Regions from separate parts of the Pseudomonas sp. gcc21 genome, predicted to be linked through region 2. Evidence: predicted binding sites of a transcription regulator. Region 2 holds the regulator's gene; each other region holds the start of a gene.
What was found. The regulator FliA, encoded in region 2, starts transcription of late flagellar genes. The targets are predictions, from matches to a motif close to CTAAAGTTTNNNNNNNNNNNGCCGNTAA.

Region 1 (7,421 bases), 1.3 Mb from region 2:
CGAAACCAGAGGGTTTCGTTAGTCGTCATCGCGTCGATGACCGATTCCTTCAGTCCTCCACGGGGTTGGCTCTGGATACGCTGGACCAGCTCACCCAGGTGATTGATACCCTGCTGCTCCATCAGTCGGTTGAGCCGGCTGGCGACCAGGTACTGTTTGTTATCGCCCAGAACGATACCGCATGATTTCTCGAGGAAATCACGAAACTGATGGAAATGCTGCTGTTCAGATGTCAAACGATCCGCCCCGCTGTATAAAAGGCGCCTCCGTCAAACTGGCCCCCCACGCGGCGCGTGCAGCCTGTCGATGACCCGACGGGCAAGCTCGTCTGGTTTGAATTTTGCGAGAAAATCATCCGCGCCTACCTTTTTTACCATCGCCTGGTTGAATACACCGGACAAGGATGTGTGCAAAATAACGTGCAAGCCATGGAGTCGCGGATCGTTCCGCACCTCTGCGGTGAGGGTATACCCGTCCATCTCGGGCATTTCAATATCCGAGATCATCATCAGCAAGCTCTGCGACACGTCTTCGCCGGAATCAGCCAGCGCTTTCAGCCAGTTCAGCGCCTGGCGTCCGTCATTAAGGGCGACGATCTCCACCCCTACTTCCTGCAGACAACGAGACACCTGCTTTCGTGCCACTGATGAATCATCAACGATCAATACCTTGCGTGAAACCGCCGCAGCCTGAGCCTGCTCATCAATCACGCCAGCGCTGACATTCTCCTGCAATGGCACCACTTCGGCCAGAATCCGCTCCACATCAATGATCTCGACCAGGCGATCATCGACCCGCGTCACTGCGGTCAGGTAATGATCACGACCACTGCCCCGGGGCGGTGGATGAATTTCGGACCAGTTCAGATTGACGATGCGTTCGACGCCGCTGACCAGGAAGCCCTGAACCCGGTAATTATATTCGGTGATGATCACGAAAGTATTGGCCAGGTCAGCCAGACCCGGCCCGCCGATGGCCTTGCGCAAATCAATGATCGGCAAGGTACCGCCACGGATATGTGCGACTCCGCGTACCACTGAATTCAGTCGTGGAAGTACCGTCAGCTTCGGGCACTGCAGAATTTCTTTGACCTTGAACACGTTGATGCCGTAAAGCTGGCCGCCGGCCAGACGGAACAGCAGCAATTCGAGGCGATTCTCGCCAACCAGCTGGGTGCGCTGATTGACCGAGTCCATTACGCCAGCCATGGGTGACTCCTCACTATATAGGGGACGGCTTGTATAGGGTGCGGCTTACCGAAGCGCGGCACATTTCTTGCTGCAAGGATGCAAAGCGACATAAACCCGGCGCCATCTCTTTAAGGTTTCCTGTATGCGTTTCAGTACTCACTGCGCCGCGCTGACCATGCTGTTCTCTGCGAGCCTGTCTGCCAGCCCGCTTATAAATCAGCTTATCGGCGCGACTACGGCTTTTCTTGAGGGCGAAATTCAAACGCATCTGCAGCAGAGCACTCGACAGGCTCGCTACAGTATCGAGGTCAATCGCCTGGATCCGCGTTTACGACTCGCCGTCTGCCCGGACGAGGCACTGAAAGCCAGTCTGGAAAGCCCTGCCGTGCCGGTGGGCCGCGTCACGGTGCGCCTTTCCTGCGAGAGCGACGTGCGATGGCGATTGTTCGTACCTGCGCAGGTCAGTCTGTTTGAGGATGTTCTGGTCGCCGTGCGTCCGATGGGCCGGCAGGAGGTAATCGGTGCCGGTGATGTCGCCTTGGTCGAACGCGATACAGGCTTGCTCAATGGCGCTTATCTGACCGATCCGCAACAGGCGGTGGGCATGCGTCTGCGCAGGCCAGTCGCCGCCGATACCGTTGTCAGTCCAGCGCAACTGGAGCAGGATGAAATCGTCAAACGCGGAGACAAGGTCGTGATCAGCGCCGCCAATACGCAGATATCGGTGAAGATGCCCGGAGAAGCGCTGGAAGGCGGCACGGTGGGCGCACAAATCCGCGTCAGGAACACGCGCTCCGGCCGTACGGTCAGCGCAAGGGTTGTCGCCCCGGGTCAGGTGTCGGTGGCAATGTGATACGCCTGACGAACTTGGCTATACTGCGTATTCGACACGCTGGGCGCTAAATGCGAACCAGTCCACATAGTTTGCTCACCAGTACTAAAGGTTTAGCTGCCTCGGCCGTTACAGCTATTAGCAAAGCATTCAGTCTGAGGATAAAACCATGGTTATCAACTTCAACACCGCCAACGGAGCCAACAGCGCCGGGCGCACAGCCCAGGCCGACGCGGCTGCAGGCAAACGCGACGTGGCGGTGGAAAACAACGTAACTGACAAGCCGGGCGTGGATAAATCCGCTCCGGGGGAGTCGTCAGTCAAGCTGAGCGATCAGGCTCAGCAAATGAAATCAATCGAAGCACGGCTAAAGGACTTGCCGGAAGTGGACAGCGAACGGGTAGCGCAGCTCAAACAAGCAATAGCTGATGGCAGTTACAAGCCGGACAGCGGCCGCATTGCCGATAAACTGTTGGGTCTGGAAGACTGAGACGCCCCGGGTCTGTGGAGAAACAGATGACACTCAAGCAGCTATTTGATCAAGCCGCCAGTGACTGCGAACAGTTCATAGAGCTGCTCGACAGGGAGCAGGAGGCATTGATACAGAACGACATGGTCACGCTTGAGTCGCTACTGAACAGCAAGGCTCCACTTGTGTCTGCGCTGAACGGGCATGACCAGCAGATCAATGATCAGGCACGTCAGCTGGGCAAGACACCCGAACAGGACATGGAAGCGTTTCTGGAGTCGCTCGGTCAGAACGAGTTGTTCGAAAGCTACCAGTCCCTCAGGCAATACCTGACCCGTTGCCGCGACGCCAATTTGCGCAACGCGCGATTGGTACGCCATAGCCAGCACGCCAACAGTCACCTGCTTGACCTGATACGCAATCAGGGCGAATCAAGCCAGGCCGTTTACGACCGCCAGGGCCTCGCCAAGCGAAGCCATTCGCAGCGGCCAATAATCAAAGCCTAGGGTCCGTCCACGGCGAGATCCGGCTAGCCAACAACAAGGCGCATAAGGATTGGGTGGCTCATAGCCAGCATGCTATACAATGCTTCCCTTGCCATGCCTATTGTCGAGATTTTTCAGTGTCCAGCTTACTAGCGCCAGAAACCGGTCCGCAGCCGCCCAGGGAAGTCCGCTCGCCCATCGAGATCAATGCGCTGTTGAAGACGCTGCTGCATTCCCGCGACCAGCTGATCGTCAGTTTTCCCGAACGTAGCCAGAAATTTCAGAGCTTCATCGTCGCTATCGACCCGGCGGGCAAGCAGCTCTGGATCGACGAACTGGTCCCGAAAGAAGGCGACCGGTACATCACCGAAGGCGAGTCATTCCGGATTGATGCCTGGCATGAAGGCGTGCACATGCGCTGGCATTGCGTCGCCGCGCAGCGGGTCATTCTGGAAGGCGCGCCGGCATACTGCGCGGCCCTTCCTGAACAGCTCATCTACCATCAGAAACGTGGCGCATTTCGAGCCGTCGTCCAACGGCCACTGGAAACAGGCGTGACGCTGCACAGCGAAACGTTTCGGCTGAGCGGACACCTGTTCGACGTATCCGCAACCGGGTGCAAGGCGCTCTTTGCTTCAGATCAGGCGCACGCGCTCCGTCCTGGCGCCATTATCGAGGCCTGCCAGCTGGATCTGCCTGAGATAGGAACACTGGATCTGGCGGTCGAAGTACGCCACGTGTCCTATGACGAAAAGCGCGACGAGTCCCATGTCGGCCTGAGATTCAGACAGCCCAGCCCTCAGGCTCAGCGGCAGGTGGACCGCTTCGTCAACTACCTGCAGCGCGAGGCGCGCCGACTGGAAAAGCGCGACGACCTGTTCTGATATTAACCGGAGACACCCCGGACCCAGCCCAAGCCGCTGCGCAGTGCCTGGAGATGTAGCGCGCCTGCGCTACACCAATGTCTGCAACACCCCGAACCTCTTCGACCCGTTAGAAGAAGCCGACTACAAATACACCCTGTCGGCGAGCAGGCGTTCACCAACCCCAGGGAGCGCGCCTGCGCTACGCCAGTGTTCTAAGACAGCACCAGCCCCCTTCGACGCGCCCGAAACGCTGCCTAGCAGAGCATGAACGGTGCGTTCTGATCAGCTCAACCGGGACGATGATCTTCCTGGTCCGCATCGAGATCCGCTGCGCTTGGATAACCATCCGCATCATCGCGCATTTGATCGTCAACTATCTGTTCATCGACGCGCGGATCCAGTGCAGCGGATAGCGGTGAACTGGCGAGGTTACCCGCCGCAGGCATGTAATGGCTCGGTTCGGCCTGCAGGTGTTCGCCGGTAACCCGGCTCGGACGCACATTGATAACCAGGAACATGCTGGATATCGCCATGAATACATACAGCATGCCAGGCCCGCCGACCTTCATCAGCGCCGAGCTGGCCAAGGGGCCGGCGCTGGCACCAAGCCCGAAGGTCACCAGCAACATCGCCGAAAGCAATACCCGCTCTTCGGGTTCGACGTGGTCGTTGGCCAGCGCCACCGCAAGCGGATAAAGCGTAAAGGCGAGGATGCCAAATAGCCCGGCCAGCACCAGCAGTGCATATCCGGGTACTACTGCCAGTCCCATCACCAGCGTAACCCCGGTGAGAATAATGGCGTTCAGCTGAATCAGCTGGCTACGATCAAGACGATCAGACATCCAGCCCACCGGCCACTGCGCCAACAACCCCGAGCCGATCGCTACAGCCATGAACACACCGACTTCAGAAGTCCCCAGCCCCATACCCGAAGCGTATACCGGCGCCATGCCGTAGAACGACCCCAGCAAAAGTCCCGACACCGCTATCGTCCCCAGCGCCAGGGGAACGCGTCTGACGAAGAAACCTATACGTAGCGGTGCGGGATGCAGCGGCGCCGGGTGCAGGCTTTTCGTCACCGCCACCGGTACCAGACAGAGCGAAAAGCACATGGCGACGAACAGGATATGGCGGATATTCAGCTCCGGCATCAGAGTAAATACAAACTGACCGAGCATCAGACCCAGGAAGGTCACCACCATATAGCCTGCAAAAACTGTCCCGCGCTGATGGGATTCAGCCTGCTCATTGAGCCAGCTTTCCAGAACCATGTACTGGCACATCATCGCCATGCCCACCAGAATGCGTAGTAACAGCCACAGCTGCACGCTTTCCGACAGGGCATGGCCCAACACCGAGGCGGTGACCACGCCGGCGCTGGCTACGAACGCGCGTATGTGCCCTACCCGCGCAATCAATCTATGGCCGACCGATGCACCTCCGACCAGCCCCACGTAATAACAGGTCATCAGTGCACCGATCCAGATCTCGCTCACCCCGCGCGCAGACAGGCTCAGACCGATATAGGTACTCAGCAGGCCGCTGCCCAGCAGCATCAATAACGTGGCGAAATAGAGCGACGAGAAGGCGGTAAGGGCTTTGGGCATTGAAACTCCACGTACAGTCTGGTTATCAAGTGGGTTGGCTCAGCTTAAAGATAGCCTAACGTCCGGGAGCGCCGGACAATCGAGCCGTTCCCAATAGCCATAACGGGTTTGGTTGACACTGAGGTTGCAGCGCGGGGCCCCTGACTAGTGGGCACCGACACTGACGCAGCGCGGAAACGGCGCAGCTTACTGACAGTCCTGCCGCGAAGAAAGCTCGCCGTGACGTCGGCGCGAATTTTCTGACGAAATCCGCAAGCCACACCTCGTACTGATATCCCGTCCCGATAAGTGGAGTGTAGCAGCGGCCGGTGCCCTGCCGGCCGCGTTGCTGAGGGGAATGACCAGCCGGCTATTTTCTGATGAAGGCCAGCACCGCCTCGGTAAAGGTGTCTCCAGCCTGAACATTGGAAAGGTGCGCAGCCTCGAACTCGACCAGCTCAGCATCCGCGATCGAAGCCTGCATAGCCCGGCCGTGTTCAGTTGTGGTGACCTCGTCAGCGCTGCCGGTGATGATCAGGGTTGGTGCCGTGATCGATTCGAGTTGGCCGCGGAAGTCTGCGTCCCTGACCGCGGCACAGTTAGCGGCATAACCCTCGGGCGACGTGGTCTCCAGCATGCGGGTGATACGTTCCACCGTCTGCGGGTTGGCTGCGGCGTAATCAGGAGTGAACCAGCGTGCCACAGAGCCGTCGCGCAGCTCGCGCATGGCCTGCTCCCTGCCCTTCAGGACCGTCTCGATACGGCCGTTCCAGACCTCATCATTGGCGATCTTGGCGGCGGTATTGCACAGGACCAGCTTGTCGATGCGCTGGCCGGCGTTGATACCAAGCCATTGCCCGATCAGGCCACCCATCGACAGACCGCAGAATGATGCGCGTTCGATGTGTAACGCATCCAGCAATGCGAGCACGTCCTGCCCAAGCTGCTCGATGCTGTAAAACCCCTCACTCACCTCGGACCTGCCGTGACCGCGGGTGTCATAACGCAACACCTGCAACTCATTGATAAAGGCGGGCATCTGCGTATCCCACATGGCGAGCTCGGTGCCGAGGGAATTACTCAGTACCAGGACCGGCGCACCGGCTGGCCCCTCAAGCTGATAATGCAGCGTGCCGTTGGCAGTTTCTATAAAGGGCATAGATGGCTCCATTTACAAAGTTAAAAGGTGCGTGTTCAGAGCTTATCAGGCGCCATGGACAGGCAGCTCGAACGCAAGACGCCCCGGATGCCAATAAGACAGTCCGGGGCGACCAATCTCTCGATCAAATCACATCGAGTGCGCAGCGGCTGAGCGGCTCATTCTTCGCCGCCTGCCTGCCCGTGGGCGGCCGCCGTACGCGCTTCCAGCGCACGTAGCGCTTCGAGTTCTTCAGGCCTTGGCGCTTCGGTCTCACGCACAGTGTCGGCGAAACGGATTTCCCAGCCGGTGTTCTCGATCACCTGCTCCCGTGCGATACCCGGATGCAGCGAGGTGACGACGAATTCGCGGGTGCCCTCCTCCGGCTCCATGATGCACAGGTCGGTGATGATGCCTACCGGCCCGGCACCAGGCAGGCCCAGCTGCTGTCGATGCTCGCCGCCTTCACCGTGGCCGACCGAAGTGATGAATGACAACTTGTCGACAAAGGTGCGATGCGACTGTTTGAGGATGATCAGCACTTCCTTCGCGCTGCCGGCAATTTCCGGTGCGCCACCGGCACCCGGCAGACGCACTTTGGGCTGATTGTAGTCACCGATTACCGTGGTGTTGATATTGCCGAAGCGATCCACTTGGGCTGCGCCAAGAAAGCCGACGTCGATGCGCCCGCCCTGCAGCCAGTAACGGAAAATCTCGCCGGTAGGCACAACGGTGTCGGCGGTCTCAGCCAGCTCACCGTCACCGATCGAAAGCGGCAAGACACTGGGCTTGCAGCCAATCGGGCCGGACTCATAGATCAGTACTACATCAGGCGAGGTGGTCAGCCGCGCCAGG
Region 2 (7,421 bases):
TCGTGGTTTTCGCGCGTGAGCAGATCCACCTCGAGAATGGCGCGCAATGTTTCCGGCTCGCAACCATCGGCCAGCAACTGCAGCCCCTTGCGGGCGAACGCGTCGGGCTCCAGCTCGGCCATTGCTTCCAGCCCGAGCAATCCTTCCTTGCGCGCCGTTGTGCTCCAGTTGACTACCTGTCCGATGCCCTCACGGTGACGGCTGCGGGGCGGTACGAATATCCAGCCGAGAATGCCAAGTGCGCGCTTGAAGACAGGAAGTGGCGTCTGGATGAGTGCGGCAGCCAGCGTGCCGCCGATGACAATCATCGCCGCCGGCCCGTTAAGCAGGGCCGCGATGTGGCCGCCCTCGAGATAATTACCACCAAGGATGGCAACGAAAGCCAGAATAACGCCGATAATACTCAGAATATCCATCAGCCAATCTCAGCGAGATAACGACCGATATCGTCCAGGCTATAGATGCTGTCGGCCAGACCGGCCTTGGCTATAGCCATCGGCATGCCATAGATCACACTGCTCGCTTCGTCCTGCGCCCAGACCGAACTGCCAGCCTGCTTGAGCATGCGAGCGCCCTCGCGACCGTCGGCCCCCATGCCGGTCAGCACTACTGCCAACACCTTGTCCTGAAATGCCTTGGCCGCCGAACCAAAGGTGATATCCACGCAGGGCTTGTAGTTGAGACGCTCGTCCCCGGGCAGGATGCGCACCGTGCCGCGACTATCCACCATCATCTGTTTGCCACCGGGGGCCAGCAATGCCAGACCGGGGCGCAGCATGTCGCCATCCTGGGCTTCGCGGACACTGATACGACAAAGCTTGTCGAGCCGCTCTGCAAAAGCCTTGGTAAAGGCTGCCGGCATATGCTGAACCAGCAGCAAGGGTGCCGGAAAGTTGGCCGGCAGCTGAGTGAGCACCTTTTGCAGCGCAACCGGTCCGCCTGTCGAGGTGCCGATGGTGACAAGCCGGTAGCTTTTACGGCGCGGCGCCGGGCTGACAGCTGGCGCAGCCGTGCTGCGCGCCGGAGCAACCGGCTGGCGAAGCGGCTCGGTGCGGGGAGCGACAGAAGACTGAACCGGGGCCACGGCAGGCGCGGGCGCGCTCAATCCCAGTGAACGGCGATTGGTACGCGCTAGGACATGCACCCGCTCACAGAGCAGTTGACGCACCTTGTCCGGATTGCGGGAAATGTCCTCGAAATTCTTTGGCAGGTAATCCGCCGCACCGGCGTCCAAGGCGTCCAGGCTCACCCGCGCGCCTTCGTAGGTCAGCGAGGAAAACATCAGGACCGCGGTGGGACAACGCTGCATGATCTGTTTGACCGCCGTAATGCCGTCCATCACCGGCATTTCGTAGTCCATGGTGATCACGTCGGGATGCAGCGCAAGCGTCTGGTCGATTGCTTCTTGCCCGTTCGAGGCGGTACCGACTACCTGAATCTGCGGATCGCCGCCGAGGATTTCGGCTACCCGGCGCCGGAAGAATCCCGAATCGTCGACAACCAGTACTTTCACCGCCATATTGACTCTCCCTGAGTACCTGCGCCGTGCTATGCGCGGCGCGCGTAGCGCTTGAGCAGGCTGGGTATATCGAGAATGAGCGCAATGCGGCCATCACCGGTAATCGTTGCGCCAGACATGCCGGCGGTTCCCTGCAACATGCGACCAAGAGGCTTGATAACCACCTCTTCCTGCCCGACCAATTGATCCACAACGAAACCGACGCGCTGGGTACCGACCGAGACGATCACTACGCTGGCAGCTGAACGTTCGGTGGTATCTGCAGCGCCAGGCATCAGCCAGCGCTTGAGGTAAAACAGAGGCAGGGCCTTGTCGCGGACGATGATCACTTCCTGACCATCCACCACATTGGTGCGGGACAGATCCAGATTGAAAATTTCATTCACGCTGACCAGCGGCAATGCGAAGGACTGGTTCGCCAGCATGACCATCAGTGTCGGCATGATTGCCAGCGTCAGCGGCACCTTGATCGCGATGCGGGTGCCCTGCCCCTTGGTCGACTGGATCGTGATACTGCCGTTGAGCTGGGAAATCTTGGTCTTGACCACATCCATGCCAACGCCGCGCCCGGACACATCCGAGATCTCGGTCTTGGTGGAAAAGCCGGGGGCCAGAATGAGGTCGAAACACTCACTTTCGCTCAACCGCTCGGCGGCTTCGCGTTCCATCATGCCCTTCTCGACCGCCTTGCGCCGAAGTACTTCCGGATCCATTCCGCGACCATCGTCGGTAATGGTCAGCAATATATGATCGCCTTCCTGCTCCGCAGCGAGCACCACTTTGCCCATCCGCGATTTGCCAGCGGCTTCGCGCTCGTCTGGCATCTCAACGCCATGGTCTACCGAGTTGCGTACCAGGTGAACCAGCGGATCGGCCAGCGCCTCGACCAGGTTCTTGTCGAGGTCAGTTTCCTCCCCGATCAGCTCGAGCGTGATTTCTTTCTTGAGAGCACGTGCAAGATCGCGCACGACACGCGGAAAGCGGCCAAACACCTTCTTGATTGGCTGCATGCGGGTCTTCATCACGGATGACTGCAGATCGGCCGTCACCACATCAAGATTGCCCACAGCCTTGCTCAGCTCCTCGCCGCCAGTGCTCGCCCCAAGACGCACCAGGCGGTTGCGCACCAGCACCAGCTCGCCGACCAGATTCATGATTTCGTCGAGGCGCGCTGTGTCCACGCGCACCGTGGTTTCTGCGGGATGTGCATCAGCAGCGGCCGGTGCTTTTGCCGCGACGGGCTCGGGCTGGCGGGCGGGTGCAGGTGCAGCAGCTGGCCGGGCATCGGGTCTGGCCGCAGCGGCAGCGGTGGTGTCAGAAGCTGAGTCAACGTCAGACTTGCCCGGCGCCTTGCCGGTGCCATGCAGTTGATCCAGCAGCGCTTCGAATTCATCATCGGTAATATGATCGATACCTGCCGAGTCTGCGGCAGGTTCGTCCCTGGAAACAGCTTGCGCCGCGTCTGTCGCGCCCGGACCTTTGCCGGTGCCGTGCAACTGATCCAACAAAGCTTCGAATTCGTCGTCAGTGATGACGTCATCAGACGCGCCAGTGTCCGGTATCGATGCGCTGGCAGCCGCCGCTACGGCCGCAACAGGCGGTTTACCTGCTCCGTGCAGTTGATCAAGCAGGGCTTCAAACTCTTCGTCGGTTATTTCATCGCTATCGCTATCGCCGCTACCCGCACTGCCGGCAGACACAGGCAAAGCGGATTCAACGGCCTCGGCAGAGGGCTCTGCCTGTAGCGCGTCCAGAAGTTTCTCGAACTCGTCGTCGGTGATATCACCTTCGCCGCCGGCTGCTTCCGGAGTGTCCACGGTGGTCGCTTCTACTGTCTGGTTCGAGGTGACAGGCTCATGGTTTTCGCTCGCCGCTGGTTTCGCCAGCAAGGCCAGCGCTTCAAGCAATGCAGGCTCAGCGGGCGTGGGCGTCTCGCCTTCGCGCACCTGAGCGAACATGCTGTTGACCGCATCAAGCGCCTGCAGCACGACGTCCATCAGTTCGGAGGTCACCGAACGTTCGCCCTTACGCAGGATGTCGAACACGTTTTCCGCGATATGACAGCAGCCAACCAGTGCGTCCAGTTGCAGGAATCCGGCACCGCCTTTTACGGTGTGAAAGCCGCGAAAGATCGCATTGAGCAGATCGGCGTCGTCCGGACGGTTTTCCAGTTCTACCAACTGCTCGGACAACTGCTCCAGGATCTCTCCGGCTTCCACCAGAAAGTCCTGAAGAATTTCCTCATCCGCGTCAACACTCATGCACTCGCTCCCTTAAAAACCAAGACTGGACAGCAAATCATCGACTTCGTCTTGCCCAGACACTACGTCTTCCCTTATATCGGCATGAATCTGCGGACCTTCACCCTTTTCTGGGGCTTTTTTCGGCTGTACGCCATCGCCGTGCTCGATTCCGGCAAGGCGATCGACCTTCCCGGCCATACGCACCAGACTCACCAGGCTTTCCTCTACATCGTGAACCAGCGTCGTTACACGCTTGATGACCTGGCCAGTCAGATCCTGGTAATCCTGAGCGATCATGATGTCGTTCAGATGGGTCGAGACGGTTGTCGCAGACTGCTCGGTGCGCGTGAGGAATTCTCCGATGCGTCGAGACAGGTCGCGAAATTCATCGGCGGTCATTTGCCGGCGCTGCAGACGCGCCCATTCGAGGCGCAACGCCGCCGCCTCTTCGCCAATCTCGGCGACATGGGGGGTGCTGCTTTCCACCAGATCCATGGTGCGATTGGCAGCCTTGTCGGTGAGCTGCACGACATAGTCGAGACGGTCCGAGGCATCGGAAATCTTCGAGGCTTCGCCGCTGTCGCCCAGCGCGTGGGAGGTGTCGATCTGAAAATTCACGATGGCGTTGTGTAACGCCCGGGTAAGCTGGCCTACCTCGTGATACAGCCCGCGGTCTCGGGCCTGATTGATCGCGTGCACCACCAGCACCGCTTCGCTGAATTGCCCATTTTCTAGATACTCAACGAGCTGTAGTGCATGCTCCTTGAGGGATTGCTCAAACTGTTGAGCAGTCGCCTGGCCGGGATCCTTGCTTAACGCCATCATCTGGTACCCCGGTTGGTTATTTCGGCTGAACGCGCTCGAAAATCTTTTCGATCTTTTCCTTGAGCGCCTGGGCAGTGAATGGCTTGACCACATAACCGCTCACACCTGCCTGGGCGGCCTCGATGATCTGGTCGCGCTTGGCCTCGGCTGTGACCATGAGCACCGGAAGATGCTTCAGACGGTCGTCAGCGCGAACCGCCCTGAGCAGGTCAATACCGCTCATACCGGGCATGTTCCAGTCAGTGACGAGGAAATCGAAATTGCCGCTCTGGAGCATTGGCAAAGCAGTATTGCCGTCATCGGCTTCAGCGGTGTTGGTGAACCCGAGGTCACGCAGCAGGTTCTTGATAATGCGCCTCATCGTCGAAAAATCGTCGACGATGAGAATTTTCATATTCTTGTCCAAGTAAACCTCCGTACAAACCAGAAAAAAGTGCAGGTTCGCACTCTGCTGAATTCATGTCCCTGAGCGAGAAGCGCTCAGCAAGTAAAGCGCGCACCCTAAGCTGACCCGCCGGCAGGCGACACAGCCACGGCTGCGATAGCCGGACCAGAGATCCGGCTATCTATTATTCGTTCTTCCAGGCGACCAGGCGTGCGCGCAACCTGGCGGCGCACTGGGTATGCAGCTGACTCACCCTCGATTCGCTCACGCCCAGCACCGCGCCAATCTCCTTGAGATTCAGCTCTTCGTCGTAGTACAGGGAAAGCACCAGCCGCTCGCGCTCCGGGAGGCCTTCGATGGCCTCGACCAGTGCGCCGCGAAAGCGCTCGTCATGCAATTCGCCCTGGGGCTCACCCTCGGCGTGCACATCCGCCGCCGCACCGGATTCGAGCAGATCCTCGAAGCTGAACAGCTTGCTGCCTGCGGTGTCGCCAAGAATCGCGTAGTAATCCTCAAGGCTCATCTCTAATTCGGCCGCAACCTCATGATCTTTAGCGTCACGTCCGAGCCTGGCCTCCACTGCGCGGATGGCATCACTGACCATGCGCGTATTGCGGTGAACCGATCGGGGCGCCCAGTCGCCTTTACGAACCTCATCCAGCATGGCGCCACGAATGCGGATGCCGGCGTAGGTTTCGAAACTGGCGCCCTTTGAATGGTCGAATTTGCGTGAAGCTTCGAGCAGGCCGATCATGCCCGCCTGCATCAGATCTTCTACCTGCACGCTGGATGGCAAGCGCCCGAGCAAGTGATAGGCAATGCGTTTGACGAGGGGAGCAAACTGTTCGACCAGCAGATCCTGCTGACCCGCTGCACGTTGGGTACGGTTGTACATATAGGCTCCACTGGCGGACGCGATCATGAATCTGCCCCCGATTGCTGGACCAGACGTTCCACAAAGAACTCCAGGTGACCACGCGGGTTAACCGGCAACGGCCAGGCATCAACCTTCTGCGCAATGCCGCGAATGGCCAGCGAGGCCTTGCTTCGCGGGAAGGCGTCAAATACCGCGCGCTGTTTCTGCACCGCTTTGCGTACGGATTCGTCATAGGGCACCGCGCCGACATATTGCAGCGCCACGTCCAGGAACCGATCGGTCACCTTGGTCAGTTTGGCGAAGACAGTGCGGCCTTCCTGCGGCGTATTGACCATGTTGGCCAGCACCCGAAAACGGGTCATGCCATGGTCGCGATTGAGCAGCTTGATCAGCGCATAGGCGTCAGTAATCGAGGTCGGCTCGTCGCACACAACCACCAACACTTCCTGGGCGGCGCGCACGAAGCTCACGACCGAGTCGCCTATTCCGGCAGCGGTGTCGACTATCAACACGTCAATGTTGTCGCCGATGTCACTGAAGGCCTGAATAAGCCCGGCGTGTTGCTGCTGGTTCAGGTTGACCATGCGCGCCGCACCTGATGCGGCGGGAACGATGCGGATGCCGCCGGGGCCGTCAATCAGCACATCCCGCAGGTCACATTTGCCATCAAGCACGTCCGCAAGCGTGGCCTTGGGCTTGATACCCAGGAGCACGTCCACGTTGGCGAGGCCAAGGTCGGCATCGAGCAGTACGACCCGACGCCCCAACGCCGCCAGCGCCATGCTGAGGTTGACGGATACGTTGGTTTTGCCGATCCCGCCCTTGCCGCCGGTGACCGCGATAACCTGAACCGGATGATTGCTGCCCATCTGTGTGGATTACCTTGTAATAAGAATTCGTGTTAGCAAATTTGTAAAAATCGCACCGTGTCTGCTACAGGGCGGCTCACTGACGGAACGCCGGCCTGGTTCGCTTGCTGCATGCCGCCGTGAGGCGAAGTGCGCTAATCACCGGCTCTTAACCTGCATGCAGTATACCTGCAAAGACATTACCCATCGCCTCGTCAGCAGGCGCTTCGCCAGCATGGCTGGCCATGTTCACCGCGCGACTGACCAGCTTGTGTCCGACCGCTTGACAGATGTCGTCCGGAATGCGCTGGCCATCTGCCATATAGGCTACCGGCAAAGCTTGTTCCATAGCCAGACCCAGGGACTCACCCAGCGTGGCAGCCTCATCGATCTTGGTCAGGATACAACCGGACAATCCGCAGGACTTGTAATGATGGTAGGCGGACTTCAACACCTGGTACTGGCTCGTCGCGGCCAGCACCAGCAAGGTCCGCACCCGTTGCCCCTGCGCCGCCAGCTCGTTCAATTGACTACGCAGTTGCGGATCCTGACCTTGCATGCCGGCTGTATCGACCAGCACCATGCGCTTGCCGGCAAACTCCTTGAGCACATCAGTCAGACTGTTCTGCTCATCAACCACCCGCACCGGTACATTCAGAATACGTCCAAGCGTACGCAACTGTTCATGCGCGCCAATCCGGAAGGTATCCATGGTGACCAGCGC
Region 3 (7,421 bases), 1.1 Mb from region 2:
AGAGCATGCTGATCTGGCTGTCCGGCTCAGCGATGACGGTGGGTTTGCCCCCATCGGCCTGTTCGCGAATCATCATGGACAGCGGCATCGAAGCCAGCAGGTCCACCTCATATTCATCCGCCAACCGCTCCCCGCCTCCTTCGCCGAACAGGTGCTCGGCATGCCCGCAATTGGAGCAGACGTGCACGGCCATGTTCTCTACCACGCCCAGTACCGGAATATTCACCTTGCGGAACATCTCCACGCCCTTCTTGGCATCCAGCAAGGCCAGATCCTGCGGTGTGGTGACGATGACGGCGCCGGTAACCGGCACCTTCTGCGCCAGAGTCAGTTGAATATCCCCGGTACCCGGTGGCATATCCACCACCAGATAGTCGAGGTCGTTCCACGCGGTTTGCGTCAACAGCTGCATCAGCGCACCGGAGACCATCGGGCCCCGCCACACCATGGGGGTCTTGGCGTCGGCCAGAAAGGCCATGGACATAACCTGTATACCGTGGGCCGTCGGCGCGATAAAAAACTTTTCGTCTCGTACTTCAGGGCGCGTGCCCTCTGCCAGTCCGAGCATCAGCCCCATGCTGGGACCATAAATATCAGCATCAAGCACGCCGACCCGGGCACCTTCTCTGGATAACGCCAGCGCAAGGTTGGCGGCAGTAGTGGACTTGCCCACACCGCCCTTGCCCGATGCCACGGCGATAATATTCTTGACGTTGTGCAGCGCTTCCACTGAACCCTGCGCAGGCGCGGCGGCAATCTCGCAGCGCACGTTGATAGTGGCCGATTCGACGCCATCCACGTTCTCAACGGCAACTCTGAGCATTTCGGCGATTCCGTTGATGATGCCGGCCGCCGCATAACCCAACACCACCTCCGCCGTAACCTTGCCGCCGTCTATATCCAACTGCTTGAGGCAACCCGAACTCACCAGATCTGTCCCTGTATAGGGATCCTGATATTGAGCGAGGGCACGTTTGATGGCGGGACGATCTATAGCGGTCATGGGGTATCCAATGCTGTGACGTTTCAGTTTTGTATGCTACTGACTGAATATCAGCCAGGGAAGCGCTGTGCCGAATATGACACCGCGCAACCATGCTTTACTCATGAAAAAGGCCGGCGCACGAGAAAGTGCGCCGGCCTTGATCGAACTCCTGCGAAACCAGGCAGGTATGAGCGTCTTACGCCGCTTCAGGCTGCTCTGCTTCTGTTGCCTCGTCTGTTGCCTCTTCAGGTTGCTCGCCCGCTTCAGCTTCAGGTTCCTCAGCGGCATCGGGCTGTTCCTGCTGTGACTCATCGCCTACCTGCTCGAGAAGTGCATTAAGCAGCGTTTCACCACGCTCGCCAACCATATCGACGAAGACATCGCGAACCGGCAAACTGCGCTCGCGGAAGGCTGCACGCTCTTCGGCGGTGAGGTAGATCAGCTCGATATCGCTGTTCTCGGTGATGATATCCAGGCGCTCGGTGTTCAGACGCGTCTGCACGTCATGAATATAGGGCACCAGTTCCACCACTACTTCTTCGATCAGGTCCCTGAGCTCATCAGACAGGTTTTCGTACCAGGACTGGTTGGCCATGAAGGTGGCGATAAACTGTGCCTGATTGGCAAAGATCATGTAGTCCTGGACTTGATAGAAGTCCATTTCCTGATGTGCGAATACCGGCTGAATATTACCGTCCAGCTGCCCCAACTGCAGGCCGCTATACAGCTCGCCGTATTCCATAGTGGTCGGGTCGGCGCCGTAGGCACTGTATGTTTCGCTCAGCAGACGGTTATCCATGGTGCGGATGGCCAGCCCCTGGAAATCTTCAGGCGTACGGATTGCCTTGTTTGCGGTCCACACCTGCCAACCTTCCGGCACAATTGCCAACGGCTGGAGATCACGTTCGTTGAACGCTTCGATGAGAGCGGGGTGCTTGCGGAAATCGGGGTGATTAAGAACTTCGGTGTTTCGCTTTTCGTCATCGGTGAGGACGAAGTTCAGGCTGAACAACTGTGATTCAGGGACGGTCCCGCCAAGAAAGCCGGAGCCAAACGCCATTTCGATCGAGCCTGCCTGGACCTGGTCATAGATATCGGTCAAACCGCCGAGCTGGCCATAAGGGAAGAGTTGGACTTCAACTTCGCCGTTTGTCTTCTCGCTCATGAGTTCCGCGAACTGCGCGGCGTATTCGTATTGGACACTGCCTTCAATCTCTTCAAGGCCAACTCGCCATACTTCGACCTGCCCCGGTTCCGGTTGTGCATCAAGGCCGGTTTCGGCTGTTTCCGGTTCATCCGAACCACACGCCGCCAATACCAGGGCTGCCGCCCCAACTACTCCATTACGCCAGTTCATGGAACGCTCCTTATCGATTGTTCTGGTTAACCGCTTTTAACCTTATCACAAGGTCGTCATATGTCCACGTCGTGCAAAAACTCGAGTCATGAGTTAAGGTCAAAAAAGAAACTATTCTCGTAGTGCATGCAACGTGATCCTTTACTCAGTGCATGGACTACAGATTGAAAGTAAATATCCCGACGTCATATCCGCGATCGGGTAGTGCCTGACCAGGCCATGGAGAGGATCAACAGATGCCCGAGCCTGCCGACACGTCGGACAGCCACTCGTTCAAGGCATTGCTGAGCAAAGCTCTGCGCGCGCTGGATCGAATAGCGGAACATATCGAAAAAATCATATTAGGCAGCAGCGTGCTGTTTCTGGCCGGCCTGTTGATTGTGCATGTAATTGGCCGCCAGTTAATCGGAACCGGGGTAACCGGTCAGGTGGAACTGACTCAGATGAGTCTGATCATCATGACCTTCGCCGGGCTGGGTTATGCCGTTCGCCGCGCACGGCATATTTCGATGTCGGCCTTCTATGACCAGCTCAAGGGCACGCCGCGCAAAATCCTTCTGGTCACCATCTCGCTGTCGACCGGCGCCCTGATGTTCTTCTTTGCCTGGCATGCATGGGATTACGTCATGGCGATACAGAACCGCGGCCGTACTTCTTCCGCGCTGCAAATCCCGTTATGGATTCCCTATCTGATGGCCCCGCTGGGCTTCGTTCTGGCGGGCGTCCAGTATTGGCTGACTGCAATTCGCAACATGCTTTCCAAGGGCATCTACCGTTCATTCAATGAGAAAGAAGTCTACGATGAAGTGCCCGACTCAGCTCCGTAACCCGGTACACAAGCCATGCTGACCCTGACAATGATCGTTATGGTGGTATTGCTGCTGCTAGGGTTCCCGATGCTGGTTCCCCTGCTCGCCGCCAGTCTTATGTTGTTGTTTCTTGAACTCGACATGAACAATGTCAGCCTGCTGTTGGGGCAGATGATCAGCGGCGTTCAATCCTGGGCGTTGGCTGCCGTTCCACTATTCATATTCGCTGCGGATGTCATGACTCGCGGCCACACCTCCCAACGGTTGCTCGACCTGGTACAGAGTTTCGTTGGTCATCTGCGCGGCGGCTTACCAATTACCACCGCTGCCGGCTGTACATTATTTGGCGCCGTTTCAGGCTCTACGCAGGCTACAGTGGTTGCCATGGGTGGCCCGATGCGGCCAAAGCTGCTCGAGAAAGGTTATTCCGACAGCTTTACCCTGGCGTTGATCATCAACGCCAGCGATATCGCGCTGCTGATTCCGCCCAGTATCGGCATGATCATTTACGGCGTGGTATCCGGCGCTTCGATCGGTAACCTGTTCATTGCCGGCATTCTGCCTGGCCTGATGATTCTGCTGATGTTTTCGCTGTACTGCTGGATAGGTTCGATCCGCATGGGCATCGAACCTGAACCCCGTTTGGGTTGGGCCGTTCGTTGGGCAGCAATGAAAAAGGCCGTACTGCCCCTGGGTTTTCCGCTGGTTGTGGTTGGCGGCATTTATGGGGGCATTTTCAGCCCGACTGAAGCTGCGGCCATTGCGGTGCTGTATGCGTTGGTGCTGGAAATCGTCATTTTGCGTGCGGTCAAGATCAGCGAAATCTGGGATGTGGCGCTTTCAACTGGCCTGATTACAGCCGTGGTCTTCATTCTGGTAGCAGCCGGGACGGCATTCACCTATACCATCTCGTTCGCGGGCATACCCCAGGCGATACTTGGGCCGATCATCGAGACTATCGGCGACAGTCAACTGTTGGTGCTTGGCCTGATTGCTATTTCCTTTTTCATCGGCTGCATGTTCGTCGACCCCATCGTGGTCATCCTGATTCTCACGCCGCTGTTCAAACCCGCGGTAGACGCAGCTGGACTCGACCCAGTGCATGTGGGTGTCATCGTGACCCTGCAAGCGGCAATTGGCTCTGCCACGCCTCCGTTCGGCTGCGACATCTTCACCGCAATGGCCATCTTCCGACGCCCGTATTTCGACGTCATCAAGGGTACGCCACCCTTTATCTTCATTCTTCTGCTGGCCACCGCGTTGTTGATATTCTTCCCCCAGATATCACTCTGGTTGCCCTCATTGTCCGATTCATGAGGGCGGCAACCCGAGCAGAGCATTTGTCACGCAGCGGATAACAAAAAAATACATTCCCTCCCCTTCGGTTATTTCCTGCCCTGCCGATACGTCTATATAGTGGCGAAACCCAATCAGCGGTATCGATTGATAGGCGAAAAACGCAACCTAATATGCGTTATGAGGAAAATATGAACGCGACGGAAACCGCACCCAAGAACGGCCTTGCACCTAATCTTCCCCGTATGTCCCGGGCGGGCATTTGCCTGGCGCTGTGTCTGTGCCAAGTGTTCTTCACCGGCACGATCATATGGCTGGCAGACGGCGTGCTCCTGGTCATGGCCATTCTGCTCACCCCGGTGGCCTTCTATCTGATCCTGCAGGCGCGCTCAGTTCAGCACCAGGCGGGCGATCTGGTCGAACGCCTGGCCGCAACCAATAGCAAACAAATCGATCTACGTGAGCTGGCAGCGAGCGGAGCGCAGCAGAACGAAGCCGCCCACCTGTTCAATGAACTGAACGAGCGGTTACGTACGGTGATGCTCGATCTGCAAACCAATAGCCTGCGAACCGCCCTGGCATCAGCGAACAGCCGGCTGCTGGCGGAAAAGGCTGCGAAGGATGCCGGTCTTCAACAACAGCTATCGGAACTGATATTTCATGCCAGCGAACAGACAACGGTCGCGCTCCAGGATATCTCCTCGCGCGCGTCCGACATTACTGCGGTCAACACCCGCAACCTGGAGCTGGCTCGCGAATCGAAACAGCAGATGGGTGATGCCCGGCTGAATATGCACCGGGTCAGCGAATCGATGAATGGATTCAAAAGCAACATCAGTGCATTGACCGCTACTTCCGCCCGGATTCGTGAGATTCTCAATACGGTTCAGGATTTCTCCGCACAGACCAACATGCTGGCACTGAACGCGGCCATCGAAGCGGCCCGCGCCGGCGAACAGGGCCGCGGCTTCGCCGTGGTGGCCGATGAGGTACGCAATCTGTCGTTCAAGGTAGGCAGTGCTGCCGAGCAGATCACAGATCTGATGGAACAGATGACCCAGGCCATGTCAGGAGCGGAGCAACAGACACTCGGCATGCTCGAACAGACCGAAACCACTGGTCTGGCCGTCAGCACCGCTGCCGATCAGTTCAACGCCATGGTGGAGGACTTCCAGCAAGCCAACGATGACCTGTTGATGGTCAGCAGCGCCCTGGAGGAGCTCACCGCTACCAATGCCGAAACCCTCAAGCACGGCGGCGAAATTCGCGAGCTCAGCGTCACCATTAGCAAATGCATGGAAGATACGTTCAGCCAGGCCGACTCCCTGCGTGACAATACGCACTTCACCCTGCGCTCTCTGGCTGGCTTCCGTCTCGGCGAGGGGAACATGGAAGCAGTTACCCAGCGGCTTATGCAGCGCAGGGAGATAGTGCAAGATCGACTGAATGATCTGGCCAACGCAGGCGTCGATCTGTTTGATCAGCGCTATACGCCGATTGCTGGCACCAACCCTCCCAAACATGACGTGAGCTGGGCTGACGCCTTCATCAAACAGATCCGGCCGCTGCTGGATGAATGGGACCAGGGGGGCAAGGACGGCATCGTCTATATGGCGGCGGTTAATGATAAGGGCTATTTGCCGACCAGCCGCAGCGCGTCGTCACAACCCCCTACCGGTGACCCGAAAGTCGACGCGGCGCGCAGCAACTTCAAGCGCTTCGCCGTGACTAACGCTGCCGACCTGCATTTCCTGAGCTCGTGCATCTATATGAATATGGGCACCTTCCTGCTGCCCGGAACGTCCACCATCGTGTTCGTGCTGTATGTCCCGATTGAGGTAAAAGGCCGGCGCTGGGGCACCATGTCAGCAGCCGTTCTGCCTGCAGCGTTGGGGATTTAAGCGCTGCCAGGGTGGGAGATGAAGCGGACACAGGCCTGTACTGCCTGACTGATCAGCGCCAGCTGGGTCTGGCCGCTGGCTTTCAGAGGCTTGAAGTCATGGTCGCCCGTCTCCAACCAGTGCATCGCGACCTGTGAGCCCAGCGCATACCCGCTGACGTCGTCGGGCTTGCCAAAAGGGTCGCGGGAGCCCTGAATAATCAAGGCGGGTGTCGCGATATCGCGTAGATGCTCGACCCGGGTCTTCTCCGGCTTGCCTGGCGGGTGAAAGGGATAACCGAAACACACTAACCCGCCGGCTTTCAGCTCGTCAGCCAGCATGCTGGCCACACGTCCGCCCATCGACTTGCCAGCAACATACACCGGACCATCATTGTCGGCCCGGCATGTGTTGTAGGCATCCCGAAATGCTTCAAGCAGTACCGGCATAGGGTTCGGCGGGCGCTTGCGGCCGTCTTCTCGACGAACCGCCATGTAGGGGAACTCGAAACGCGCTACCTTTAATCCCGCCTTAGCGACGCCCTGCGCCAATAGATCCATGAATGGGCTGTCCATTGGCGCGCCGGCACCATGGGCCAGTAACAAGGTCCCTGAACACCGTGGCGTTTCAGGCTGGTTGTATATAAAGGAAGCGGGCATAGGATTTCCGGGTTACCGATGATGCGACAAGATGTCACAGCCGTACGGCCATCAAGGGGTTCACATGCGGATCGTGCGGGATTACCCTTTAATCCGTCCAGAGCGTCTAGAAAAACTAATACGGACGAGGTTCAGTGAGCCCTGAACCCTATGGGCTGGCTTGCTGGCCCCATTCTGTACGATCTCGTTTGACCCCGGCAAGACCGCTTTCGAGGATCCGGCAAAGTCCGGGCTCGTTGCGCTTCTCATACCCCTGCAGAGAGGTCGCAGACAACCGCCAACGTTGACCTGCGTCATTGCAAAGAGTTCAGCGTTTCCTCATACTTGCGGCCGCTTCGCCCCCCCTTAACCCATTGCTATCCGTGGAATCTCGCATGAGCACAGCTACCACTCCGACAGCTTATAACTACAAGGTAGTACGCCAGTTCGCCATCA
Region 4 (7,421 bases), 750 kb from region 2:
ATCGCCGCTCAGTAGCAATACATCGGGCGCACAGGTGTCGATGAACCGATGCAGGGCATCCACTACATGGAGCTGCTCGGTGCCGAAATGCGGATCCGATAGTTGAAGAACGCGGGTCATGGGGTCGCCTCCACGGTCACACGCGGCACCAGTAGCGGAAGCTTATCGTTTGCGACCCGAAACGTCAGTGGTGCAACCATTCGAGTGATTTCACCATCCAGAGCCACTTTTACTTTGCGGCGACCGCGGCCGGGTCGTACCACCATGGAGTCGAATGCAAAGGAAATGACATTTTCCGCGTCGCCCAGTCGGCTTGCCAGGCCGCGTACTAACAGCCAGTAAAGTGACAGAGTGCCCACCGGTCGGGAGCTCATCAGCACGAGCCTGTTGTGTTCTGAAGCCTCTGCTTCCTCGATTCCAATATGTTCCATCTGGAGTCGGTTGTTGCCCACAACAATGGTCGGCGTGCGCAGTGAATGGATAGCGCCTTCGTATTCGAGCTGAACATCAAGTTGTCGGTGCGCATGCGCCAGAGTGGCCAGAGCCGACCAGAGTGCAACCAGGCGGCTGCGGCCATAGCGTCGTTTATAACGCTCGCGGTCCTGCAGCAACCTAGGATACAGCCCCAGGCTCGCATTGATCAGAAACAACTGGTCATTGAGCATCCCAACACTGACCGGGCGCACCCGGGCATCCAGTAGGCACTGCACTGCCGCCTCGGTATCCTGGGGAATGCCATGGCAGCGTCCGAAATAGTTGAATGTCCCCTGCGGGAGGATGCCGAACGGGACGCCAGAGCCCAGCACCACTCGGGCAACCGCATTGAGCGTACCGTCGCCACCAATCGCTACCACTATTCCGTCGTGTTCTCGCGCCTTTGCCAGCGCCTTCTGCGCAGCAGGGCCGAGCTGCGATCCGCTGCTTACTGGTATGAGCTCGTAGCGGCGGCCGGCCGCGGACAGCAGCGCCTCGACGGTTTCACGTATCTGGTCGGCATTGCCCTTGCCTGAGCGGCTGTTCATTACCATGAAAAACGGCTCCTGCCCCGTCAGGGTTGGGCAGGGCGAGGGGCGGATGGGTACGGTGCGCAGGGCTGGGTCGGTCATGCCGATGAGCATAGACCATCTGGCGAAACGACACGGAGATTTTGCCCAGCCAGCACAGACAAAAAGCCGACACGAGGTCGGCTTTCATGCGATGAAACAACGCGTCAGGGCAAGGTGAACAGCACCTTGACCGCGTCAGTCACCGCAGCGCTATCGACGTAGCCGATGGCGTTCGGATCCGCAGCTACCTTGGCGACCACTGCAGCGTCACCCGCTACGCTGGCGGGTGGCTGGCCTTTGCCGGTGAAAATCAGGCCAGACCAGTAGGATTTGAGCTGCGACTCGTTCTTGCTGGTCACCGTGGTGTAGAAGTTTTCCTTCACCGGGTTCCAGCCTTCCTGATCGATGCCGGTCAGCGACTTGTCCTTGCCGAGGAAGATGTTCGCCACTTCCGCCTGCGAGGGATTTTTGGCCGCAGCGGGATGAGCGATAACCGCCACGCCTGCCTGGGCTGAGATTGCGGATACAGCCAAAGCGATGGCCGCCATGGAGCGTGCAAAAATTTTCATTAGACTGCTCCTTAGAATACGAAGTCGAGGCCGATGCTGACGATGTCACCATCGAAGGTGCGGGCAGTGCCAGTAAACAGGCCGGTGAGATATTCTTCTCCAGACTGGATAAATACGCCGCGTCCGCCATCAGAGGTGTCAACGCGCTTGTATTCACCTTTCAGCGTAACGGTGGGGGCCAGGCTGTAGTTCAACCCATAGGTCCAGGAGGATTGCCGACCGGCTCCAGCTTCGTCGAGCTGCGCATAAGTGACGTGCCCGAGAACATCACCGAGCCGGCGCCCGCTCATTACATAGAATGCGTTCTTGGTTGGTGTTAAGCCCTCGACTACTAGCCTTGTCGCCTCGCTCGCGGCCAGCCAGGTGCCGTTGTCATACTGATAGCCAGCGGAGCTGAATTTGCCTTTAACATCGTTGGCGATATCGGCCATTCTATAAATTGCAAGTTCCGGCATTGTCATGTTCAACCCGGCTTCGCTGTAGGCCACCCGGAAAATGCCGTAATTGAACGTCTCCAGCGTGATATTTGCGCCAGCGACCTTTTTGTAGTCCATGTCATACATCTGGTCGTAGGCGAAAAAGTCGCGATTCTCCGCTTGTCCGCCATAGGCTTGCACGCTCACCGAGCCGTAGCTGACCGGAATCGAATAGGTGAAATCGACACCTTCGTAATTGGATATCTGCACCTGATGGTAGATCTCGTCGGGTAGTCGCAACCACGGATAAGTGATTCCGACATCCAGCGTTTCGGAGTACATGTACACCGGGTTGCGCAGGCGACCCGCGCGAAGCGTCAGGCGGTCGGAGCCCTGAAACGAAAGGTAGGCCCATTCCAGATTGGCCTTCCAGGTATCCTGCTCGGCTTTCAGTGTGACCTGTGTGGTGAGATTGAGCCGGTCGGTTAGGCCGTATTGAAACTGCCCGCCGAGCTTGGATAGCTCGTCTCCGCGCCATGAGTCGTTGGTTTGGCCCTGAATACCATAGCTGCGGCCTTCATCCTCACCGCCCAGGTGAGTAAACCCCAGTGTGCCGAAGCCATTCAAGCGGTATTCGCCCTGACTCAGCGCGAAAGCGGGTGACGCGGCGAGGCAGGCTACTGCCAGACCGAGCGCATGTAATCTAAACATTCAGTGTGCTCCTTGAAGCAAATCAGATTTTGAATTGGGCGGTCGCCGCCCGGAGTTCGTCTCCGGTGCTGACGAGCTGCTCGCCCAGTCGGGCCGTGGCATTGGCCCCTTGTGCGGTTGCTTTGGCGTCCTGCTGCAACACTTGCGTTTCTTGTTGGATGGAGCTCGACAGGCCGGTTTGCTCGTGCGTATAGCGGGCAATATCGGCATTCAGCTCGTTGATCTGGTTGACTGCGGTCGCGATGGTAGCGAGCAGTTGCGTTGCTTCTGTGGAACGCTCAATGCTGTCACGGGATTTCTCGCTATTGGCGGTCATCACGTTCAGTACGTTGTTGGCGCTGTTCTGAAGGCGTTGGATGATCTGTTGGATCTCGGCGGTCGAGGTGGCAGTTTTTTGCGCCAGATTGCGCACTTCATCAGCGACAACAGCGAAGCCGCGGCCTTGCTCGCCTGCGCGTGCAGCTTCGATCGCCGCATTCAGAGCGAGCAAGTTGGTCTGTTCGGCAATATTGCGGATAACGGTCAGGACTGAGCCGACCGCCTGGGTTTCTTCCTCCAGCTCAGCCATGGACTTCACCGCGCCGGTGACGCTGGTTCCCAGATCGTTGATGCTTTCTGAAAGCGTATTGATGCGGTCACGGGCTGTAGCGGTTTGACGCGTTGCAGACCCAGCCTGCTCGGATGCCTGTCGAGAACGTCGGGCAACTTCCTGGATGTGGTCGTTCATATTCAGGATGTCGCGGGAGATCGAATCGGTGTGCTGTTGCTGGGATCTGGCGTTCTCTTCCGAGTTTTGTGTTAGCCGATACAGCTCCTTCGATACGTCGCTTAACGGACTGGCGGCTTCGACGATTTTGCGAATCGTGCCTTGTAGTGTGTCGAGGAAGTTGTTGAAAAGGTTGATCATTTCGCCGATTTCATCGTTCGAATCAACATTCACGCGACGCGTCAGATCGCCTTCGCCGCGGGCAATGGCTTTCAGTGAGCCGATTACGCCATGCACGTTGATCATGATGCTGCGGGTAACTGCCCAGGCACCGAAAGCGACCAGCAGCACCAGTACCAGGGACAACGCCATTCCAAGCCGTATAGTGGTGCTGTTGTCTTCACGGGTGACCGAAAGCGTCCGCTGAAAGCCGGAGTACGCTGCCTCGCGAAACCCGTCGCCGAGTTCCTGCGCGGTTGAAAGATCCTTGGCCATCCGGTCCAGGCTGGGCCGCAATTCATCAAAGGAGGCTGTACCGGTGATCAGCGCGCTGGAGGCTTGTGATGCGTTTGTCGCGTAGCGATTGATGGCTTCGGCCCACGCTGTCAGGTCGCGAGCCAGTGAGGGCTCGCCAACCACCAGCTTGGCGATGCGGCTGCGATGGTTTTCGATTTCGCCAATTATCTGGCTCGCGTCGTTCAGCGCGGATAGCTCCCCGGCAGTGACTGCATTGTTATAGATGCCAGGCAACCTTGAAAACTGAAACAGGATCGCATCGGCGGTCTCCAGCGTGGGGTAGCTGACTCTTTCAAGCGCATCCAGCCGGGAATCAATTACAGTCAGCTGCAGGGAGCTATACACGACGTAAGCGATCAGGCCCGCAAGCGCGATCGCGGGAGCGATTGCCAGCTTGTACGTGAGGGAAAAATTCTTGAGCATTTGACTTCCGGTGTCCGCAGCGCGTGCGGATGTTAACAAATGAAGAATGATGCTTAAATGCCACTAGTCGGTTAATTGGCGACTTGAACTTGGCGATGTATGCAGTGGGGTATCGGCGGTCCAGAGCGGCGCATGAGACCGTCCGTCAGGAATGAAAAAGCCGGCACGAGGCCGGCTTTTTCAACAGCTAGGGCAGCTGATCAGGGCAAGGTGAACAGCACCTTGACCGCATCCGTTACCGCAGCGCTATCGACGTAGCCGATGGCGTTCGGATCCGCAGCCACCTTGGCGACCACTGCAGCGTCACCCGCTACGCTGGCGGGTGGCTGACCCTTGCCGGTAAAAATCAGACCGGACCAGTAGGATTTGAGCTGCGACTCGTTCTTGCTGGTCACTGTGGTGTAGAAGTTTTCCTTCACCGGGTTCCAGCCTTCCTGATCGATGCCGGTCAGCGATTTGTCCTTGCCGAGGAAGATATTTGCGACCTGCGCCTGATTGGGTGCGCTTGGCGCGCCCGGATTGACGATCACGGCAACGCCCGCCTGGGCGAAGCCCGCGAGACCCAACAACGTCAGTGCGATGAAGCGATTGAACAGTTTCATTTATCTGCTCCTCAGAAGACGAAGTCGATGCCGACGCTGATGATGTCAGCGTCGAAGTTGCGGCTGGGCGTACCGGCCTGTCCACCCAATAGTTCATACATCGCGTTATCCACGGTCTCCTGGGCTGACTTCACAAATACGCCCTGGTATTCGCCGGACGTTGAGACTCGCTTGTACTCGCTCTTGAGGATGACGTTAGGGCGCAGGCTGTAGTTCAAGCCCGCGGTCCAGGAGCGTTGCCGTCCGTCGCCCTCATCCAGTTGCGCATACGTCAGGTGGGGGAGAAAGTCGCCGAACCGACGACCCGCCATCAGATAAAAGGCGTCTTTTTCCTCCAGGTCTCCGCCTGGATCAAGGTTGGTGACTTCGTTGCTGGTCAGCCATGTCCCGTTGTCATACTGGTAGCCAATCGACAGGAACTTGGCTTTCTGAGCGTCCATTACGTGCGAAACGGCGCTCGGCCCGAAGGGTGTGGCTATAGGTATCGCAATCTTGGCTGTAACGTCGGACTGTTCATATCCAACGCGCAGGGTGCCGTAGTTATTCGTCTCAAGCGTAATCGCGCCGGCCCTAGTATCGTCTGCATCAAGTTCATACACATCGCCCATGATGAAGTTGCGACGGTTTTTCGACTGGCCCGCTGCCACCTGAACGGCGAGCGAGCCATAGCTCAAGGGCAGCGTATATATCGCATCAATCCCTTCGTAGGTCGGGCTCTGGATCTGGAAGTACACTTCATCCGGCAGGCGTAGCCAGGGATAGCTGAACCCCACGTCCAGCGTGTCGGAATACATGTACACCGGCGAACGCATGCGGCCGGCACGCAGAACAAGGCGATCGGTGGTCTGGTGAGATAGGTACAGCCATTCGAGCTTGGCCTTCCACGAATCCTGTTCAGCCTTGGCGATCCCCTGCGCGGTAATAGCCAGTTTGTCGGTTACACCGTAACGGAACTGGGCGCCGAGCTTTGATAGCTCATCACCTCTCCAGGAATCGGTGGTCTGGCCCTGTTTTCCATAGGTGCGACCATCGTCCTCACCGCCCATATAACTGACGCCGAGTGTCCCAAATGCATTGAGTCGGTGCTCGCCCTGTTCCAGCGCAACTGCTGGAGTGGCGGCCAGACACATGGCCGCCAGACCGATGACGCGTGATTTATTCATTTCAGGTAGTGCTCCTTGCGGTGTTATCAAACGCGGAACTGTGCGGTAGCCCCGCGCAGGTTGTCTTCCGTGGAAATCAGCTGTTCGCCGAGGCGTGCAGTGGCTTCCGCTCCTTTCGCCGTGGCCTGCGCATCATGCTGCAGGACCTGGGTTTCTTTCTGGATAGAGCTCGAGAGGCCGGTCTGCTCGTGCGTATAGCGGGCAATGCCGGCGTTCAGCTCGTTGATTTGGTTGACTGCGGTGGCGATAGTCGCCAATAGCTGGGTCGCCTCTGCGGAGCGCTCGATGCTGTCGCGGGATTTCTCGCTGTTGGCAGTCATTACATGGAGCACGGTATTGGCGCTGTTTTGCAGGCGCTGAATGATCTGCTGGATCTCGGCGGTCGATGTCGCGGTTTTTTGTGCCAGGTTGCGTACCTCATCAGCCACCACAGCAAAACCGCGACCCTGCTCGCCCGCCCGAGCAGCTTCGATCGCTGCGTTCAGTGCCAGCAGGTTGGTCTGTTCGGCGATGCTGCGGATCACCGTCAGTACCGAGCCGACAGCCTGGGTTTCTTCCTCCAGCTCAGCCATGGACTGCACGGCACTGGTGACGCTGGTGCCCAGGTCATTGATGCTTTCAGATAATGTCTCGATGCGTTCGCGAGCGGTGGTAGTCTGCTGGGTAGCAGACTCAGCCTGCTCGGATGCCTGCTGCGAGCGGCGCGCCACTTCCTGAATGTTATCGTTCATGTTCAGGATGTCGCGCGTAATGGAATCCGTGTGGCGCTGTTGGGATTTGGCGTTTTCCTCGGAGCCCTGGGTGACCCGATACAGCTCCTTGGATACCTGGCCCAGCGGGGAGGCTGCGTCGACAATCTGACGAATGGTGGACTGCAAGGTGTCGAGAAAATCGTTGAACAGTTTGATCATCAGGCCGATTTCATCGTGAGACTCCACATTGACCCGGCGAGTCAGGTCGCCTTCACCGCGGGCGATGGCCTTCAGCGAGCTGATCACGCCATGCACGTTGCCCATAATGCTGCGGGTGACGGCCCAGGCACCGAGTGCAACCAGGAGCACCAATACGAGCGACAAAATAATACCGAACCGAATGGTCGCGGCGTTCTCTTCACGGGTGCTGGCAAGCGTCTGGAGAAAATCAGCGTAGGCATTCGCGCGGAAATCAGCGCCAAGCTGCGTGGCCTGGGTCAGGTCATTGGCCATACGGTCGAGGCTGGGACGCAAGTCATCGAAGGAAGCGGAGCCGCGAATGAGTGCGCTCGAAGCC

Region 1: a site for FliA is predicted at 2,128-2,155, ahead of flgM (flagellar biosynthesis anti-sigma factor FlgM). Genes of this name have one in related genera too.
Region 3: a site for FliA is predicted at 4,531-4,558, ahead of HG264_RS02180 (methyl-accepting chemotaxis protein). Genes of this name have one in related genera too.
Region 4: a site for FliA is predicted at 4,497-4,524, ahead of HG264_RS10800 (methyl-accepting chemotaxis protein). Genes of this name have one in related genera too.

Annotation. Positions count from the first base shown of each region.
Region 1 is NZ_CP051625.1:294,579-301,999, reverse strand. It holds gene HG264_RS01525 (protein-glutamate O-methyltransferase CheR) at 1-236, opposite strand, end outside; gene HG264_RS01520 (chemotaxis protein CheV) at 270-1,208, opposite strand; gene flgA (flagellar basal body P-ring formation chaperone FlgA) at 1,333-2,043, shown strand; gene flgM (flagellar biosynthesis anti-sigma factor FlgM) at 2,192-2,512, shown strand; gene HG264_RS01505 (flagella synthesis protein FlgN) at 2,539-2,997, shown strand; gene HG264_RS01500 (flagellar brake protein) at 3,114-3,860, shown strand; gene HG264_RS01495 (MFS transporter) at 4,130-5,449, opposite strand; gene pcaD (3-oxoadipate enol-lactonase) at 5,799-6,587, opposite strand; gene HG264_RS01485 (CoA-transferase subunit beta) at 6,746-7,421, opposite strand, start outside.
Region 2 is NZ_CP051625.1:1,579,708-1,587,128, forward strand. It holds gene HG264_RS07315 (flagellar motor protein) at 1-416, opposite strand, end outside; gene HG264_RS07320 (chemotaxis response regulator protein-glutamate methylesterase) at 416-1,519, opposite strand; gene HG264_RS07325 (chemotaxis protein CheA) at 1,549-3,780, opposite strand; gene HG264_RS07330 (protein phosphatase CheZ) at 3,793-4,584, opposite strand; gene HG264_RS07335 (chemotaxis response regulator CheY) at 4,604-4,981, opposite strand; gene HG264_RS07340 (RNA polymerase sigma factor FliA) at 5,157-5,891, opposite strand; gene fleN (flagellar synthesis regulator FleN) at 5,891-6,718, opposite strand; gene flhF (flagellar biosynthesis protein FlhF) at 6,867-7,421, opposite strand, start outside.
Region 3 is NZ_CP051625.1:433,444-440,864, reverse strand. It holds gene apbC (iron-sulfur cluster carrier protein ApbC) at 1-1,003, opposite strand, end outside; gene dctP (TRAP transporter substrate-binding protein DctP) at 1,182-2,342, opposite strand; gene HG264_RS02190 (TRAP transporter small permease) at 2,579-3,169, shown strand; gene HG264_RS02185 (TRAP transporter large permease) at 3,185-4,468, shown strand; gene HG264_RS02180 (methyl-accepting chemotaxis protein) at 4,621-6,348, shown strand; gene HG264_RS02175 (alpha/beta family hydrolase) at 6,345-6,986, opposite strand; gene ccoN (cytochrome-c oxidase, cbb3-type subunit I) at 7,361-7,421, shown strand, end outside.
Region 4 is NZ_CP051625.1:2,332,973-2,340,393, reverse strand. It holds gene HG264_RS10820 (metallophosphoesterase) at 1-120, opposite strand, end outside; gene HG264_RS10815 (diacylglycerol kinase family protein) at 117-1,028, opposite strand; gene HG264_RS10810 (phosphate ABC transporter substrate-binding protein) at 1,211-1,615, opposite strand; gene HG264_RS10805 (porin) at 1,627-2,742, opposite strand; gene HG264_RS10800 (methyl-accepting chemotaxis protein) at 2,765-4,387, opposite strand; gene HG264_RS10795 (phosphate ABC transporter substrate-binding protein) at 4,588-4,989, opposite strand; gene HG264_RS10790 (porin) at 5,001-6,152, opposite strand; gene HG264_RS10785 (methyl-accepting chemotaxis protein) at 6,179-7,421, opposite strand, start outside.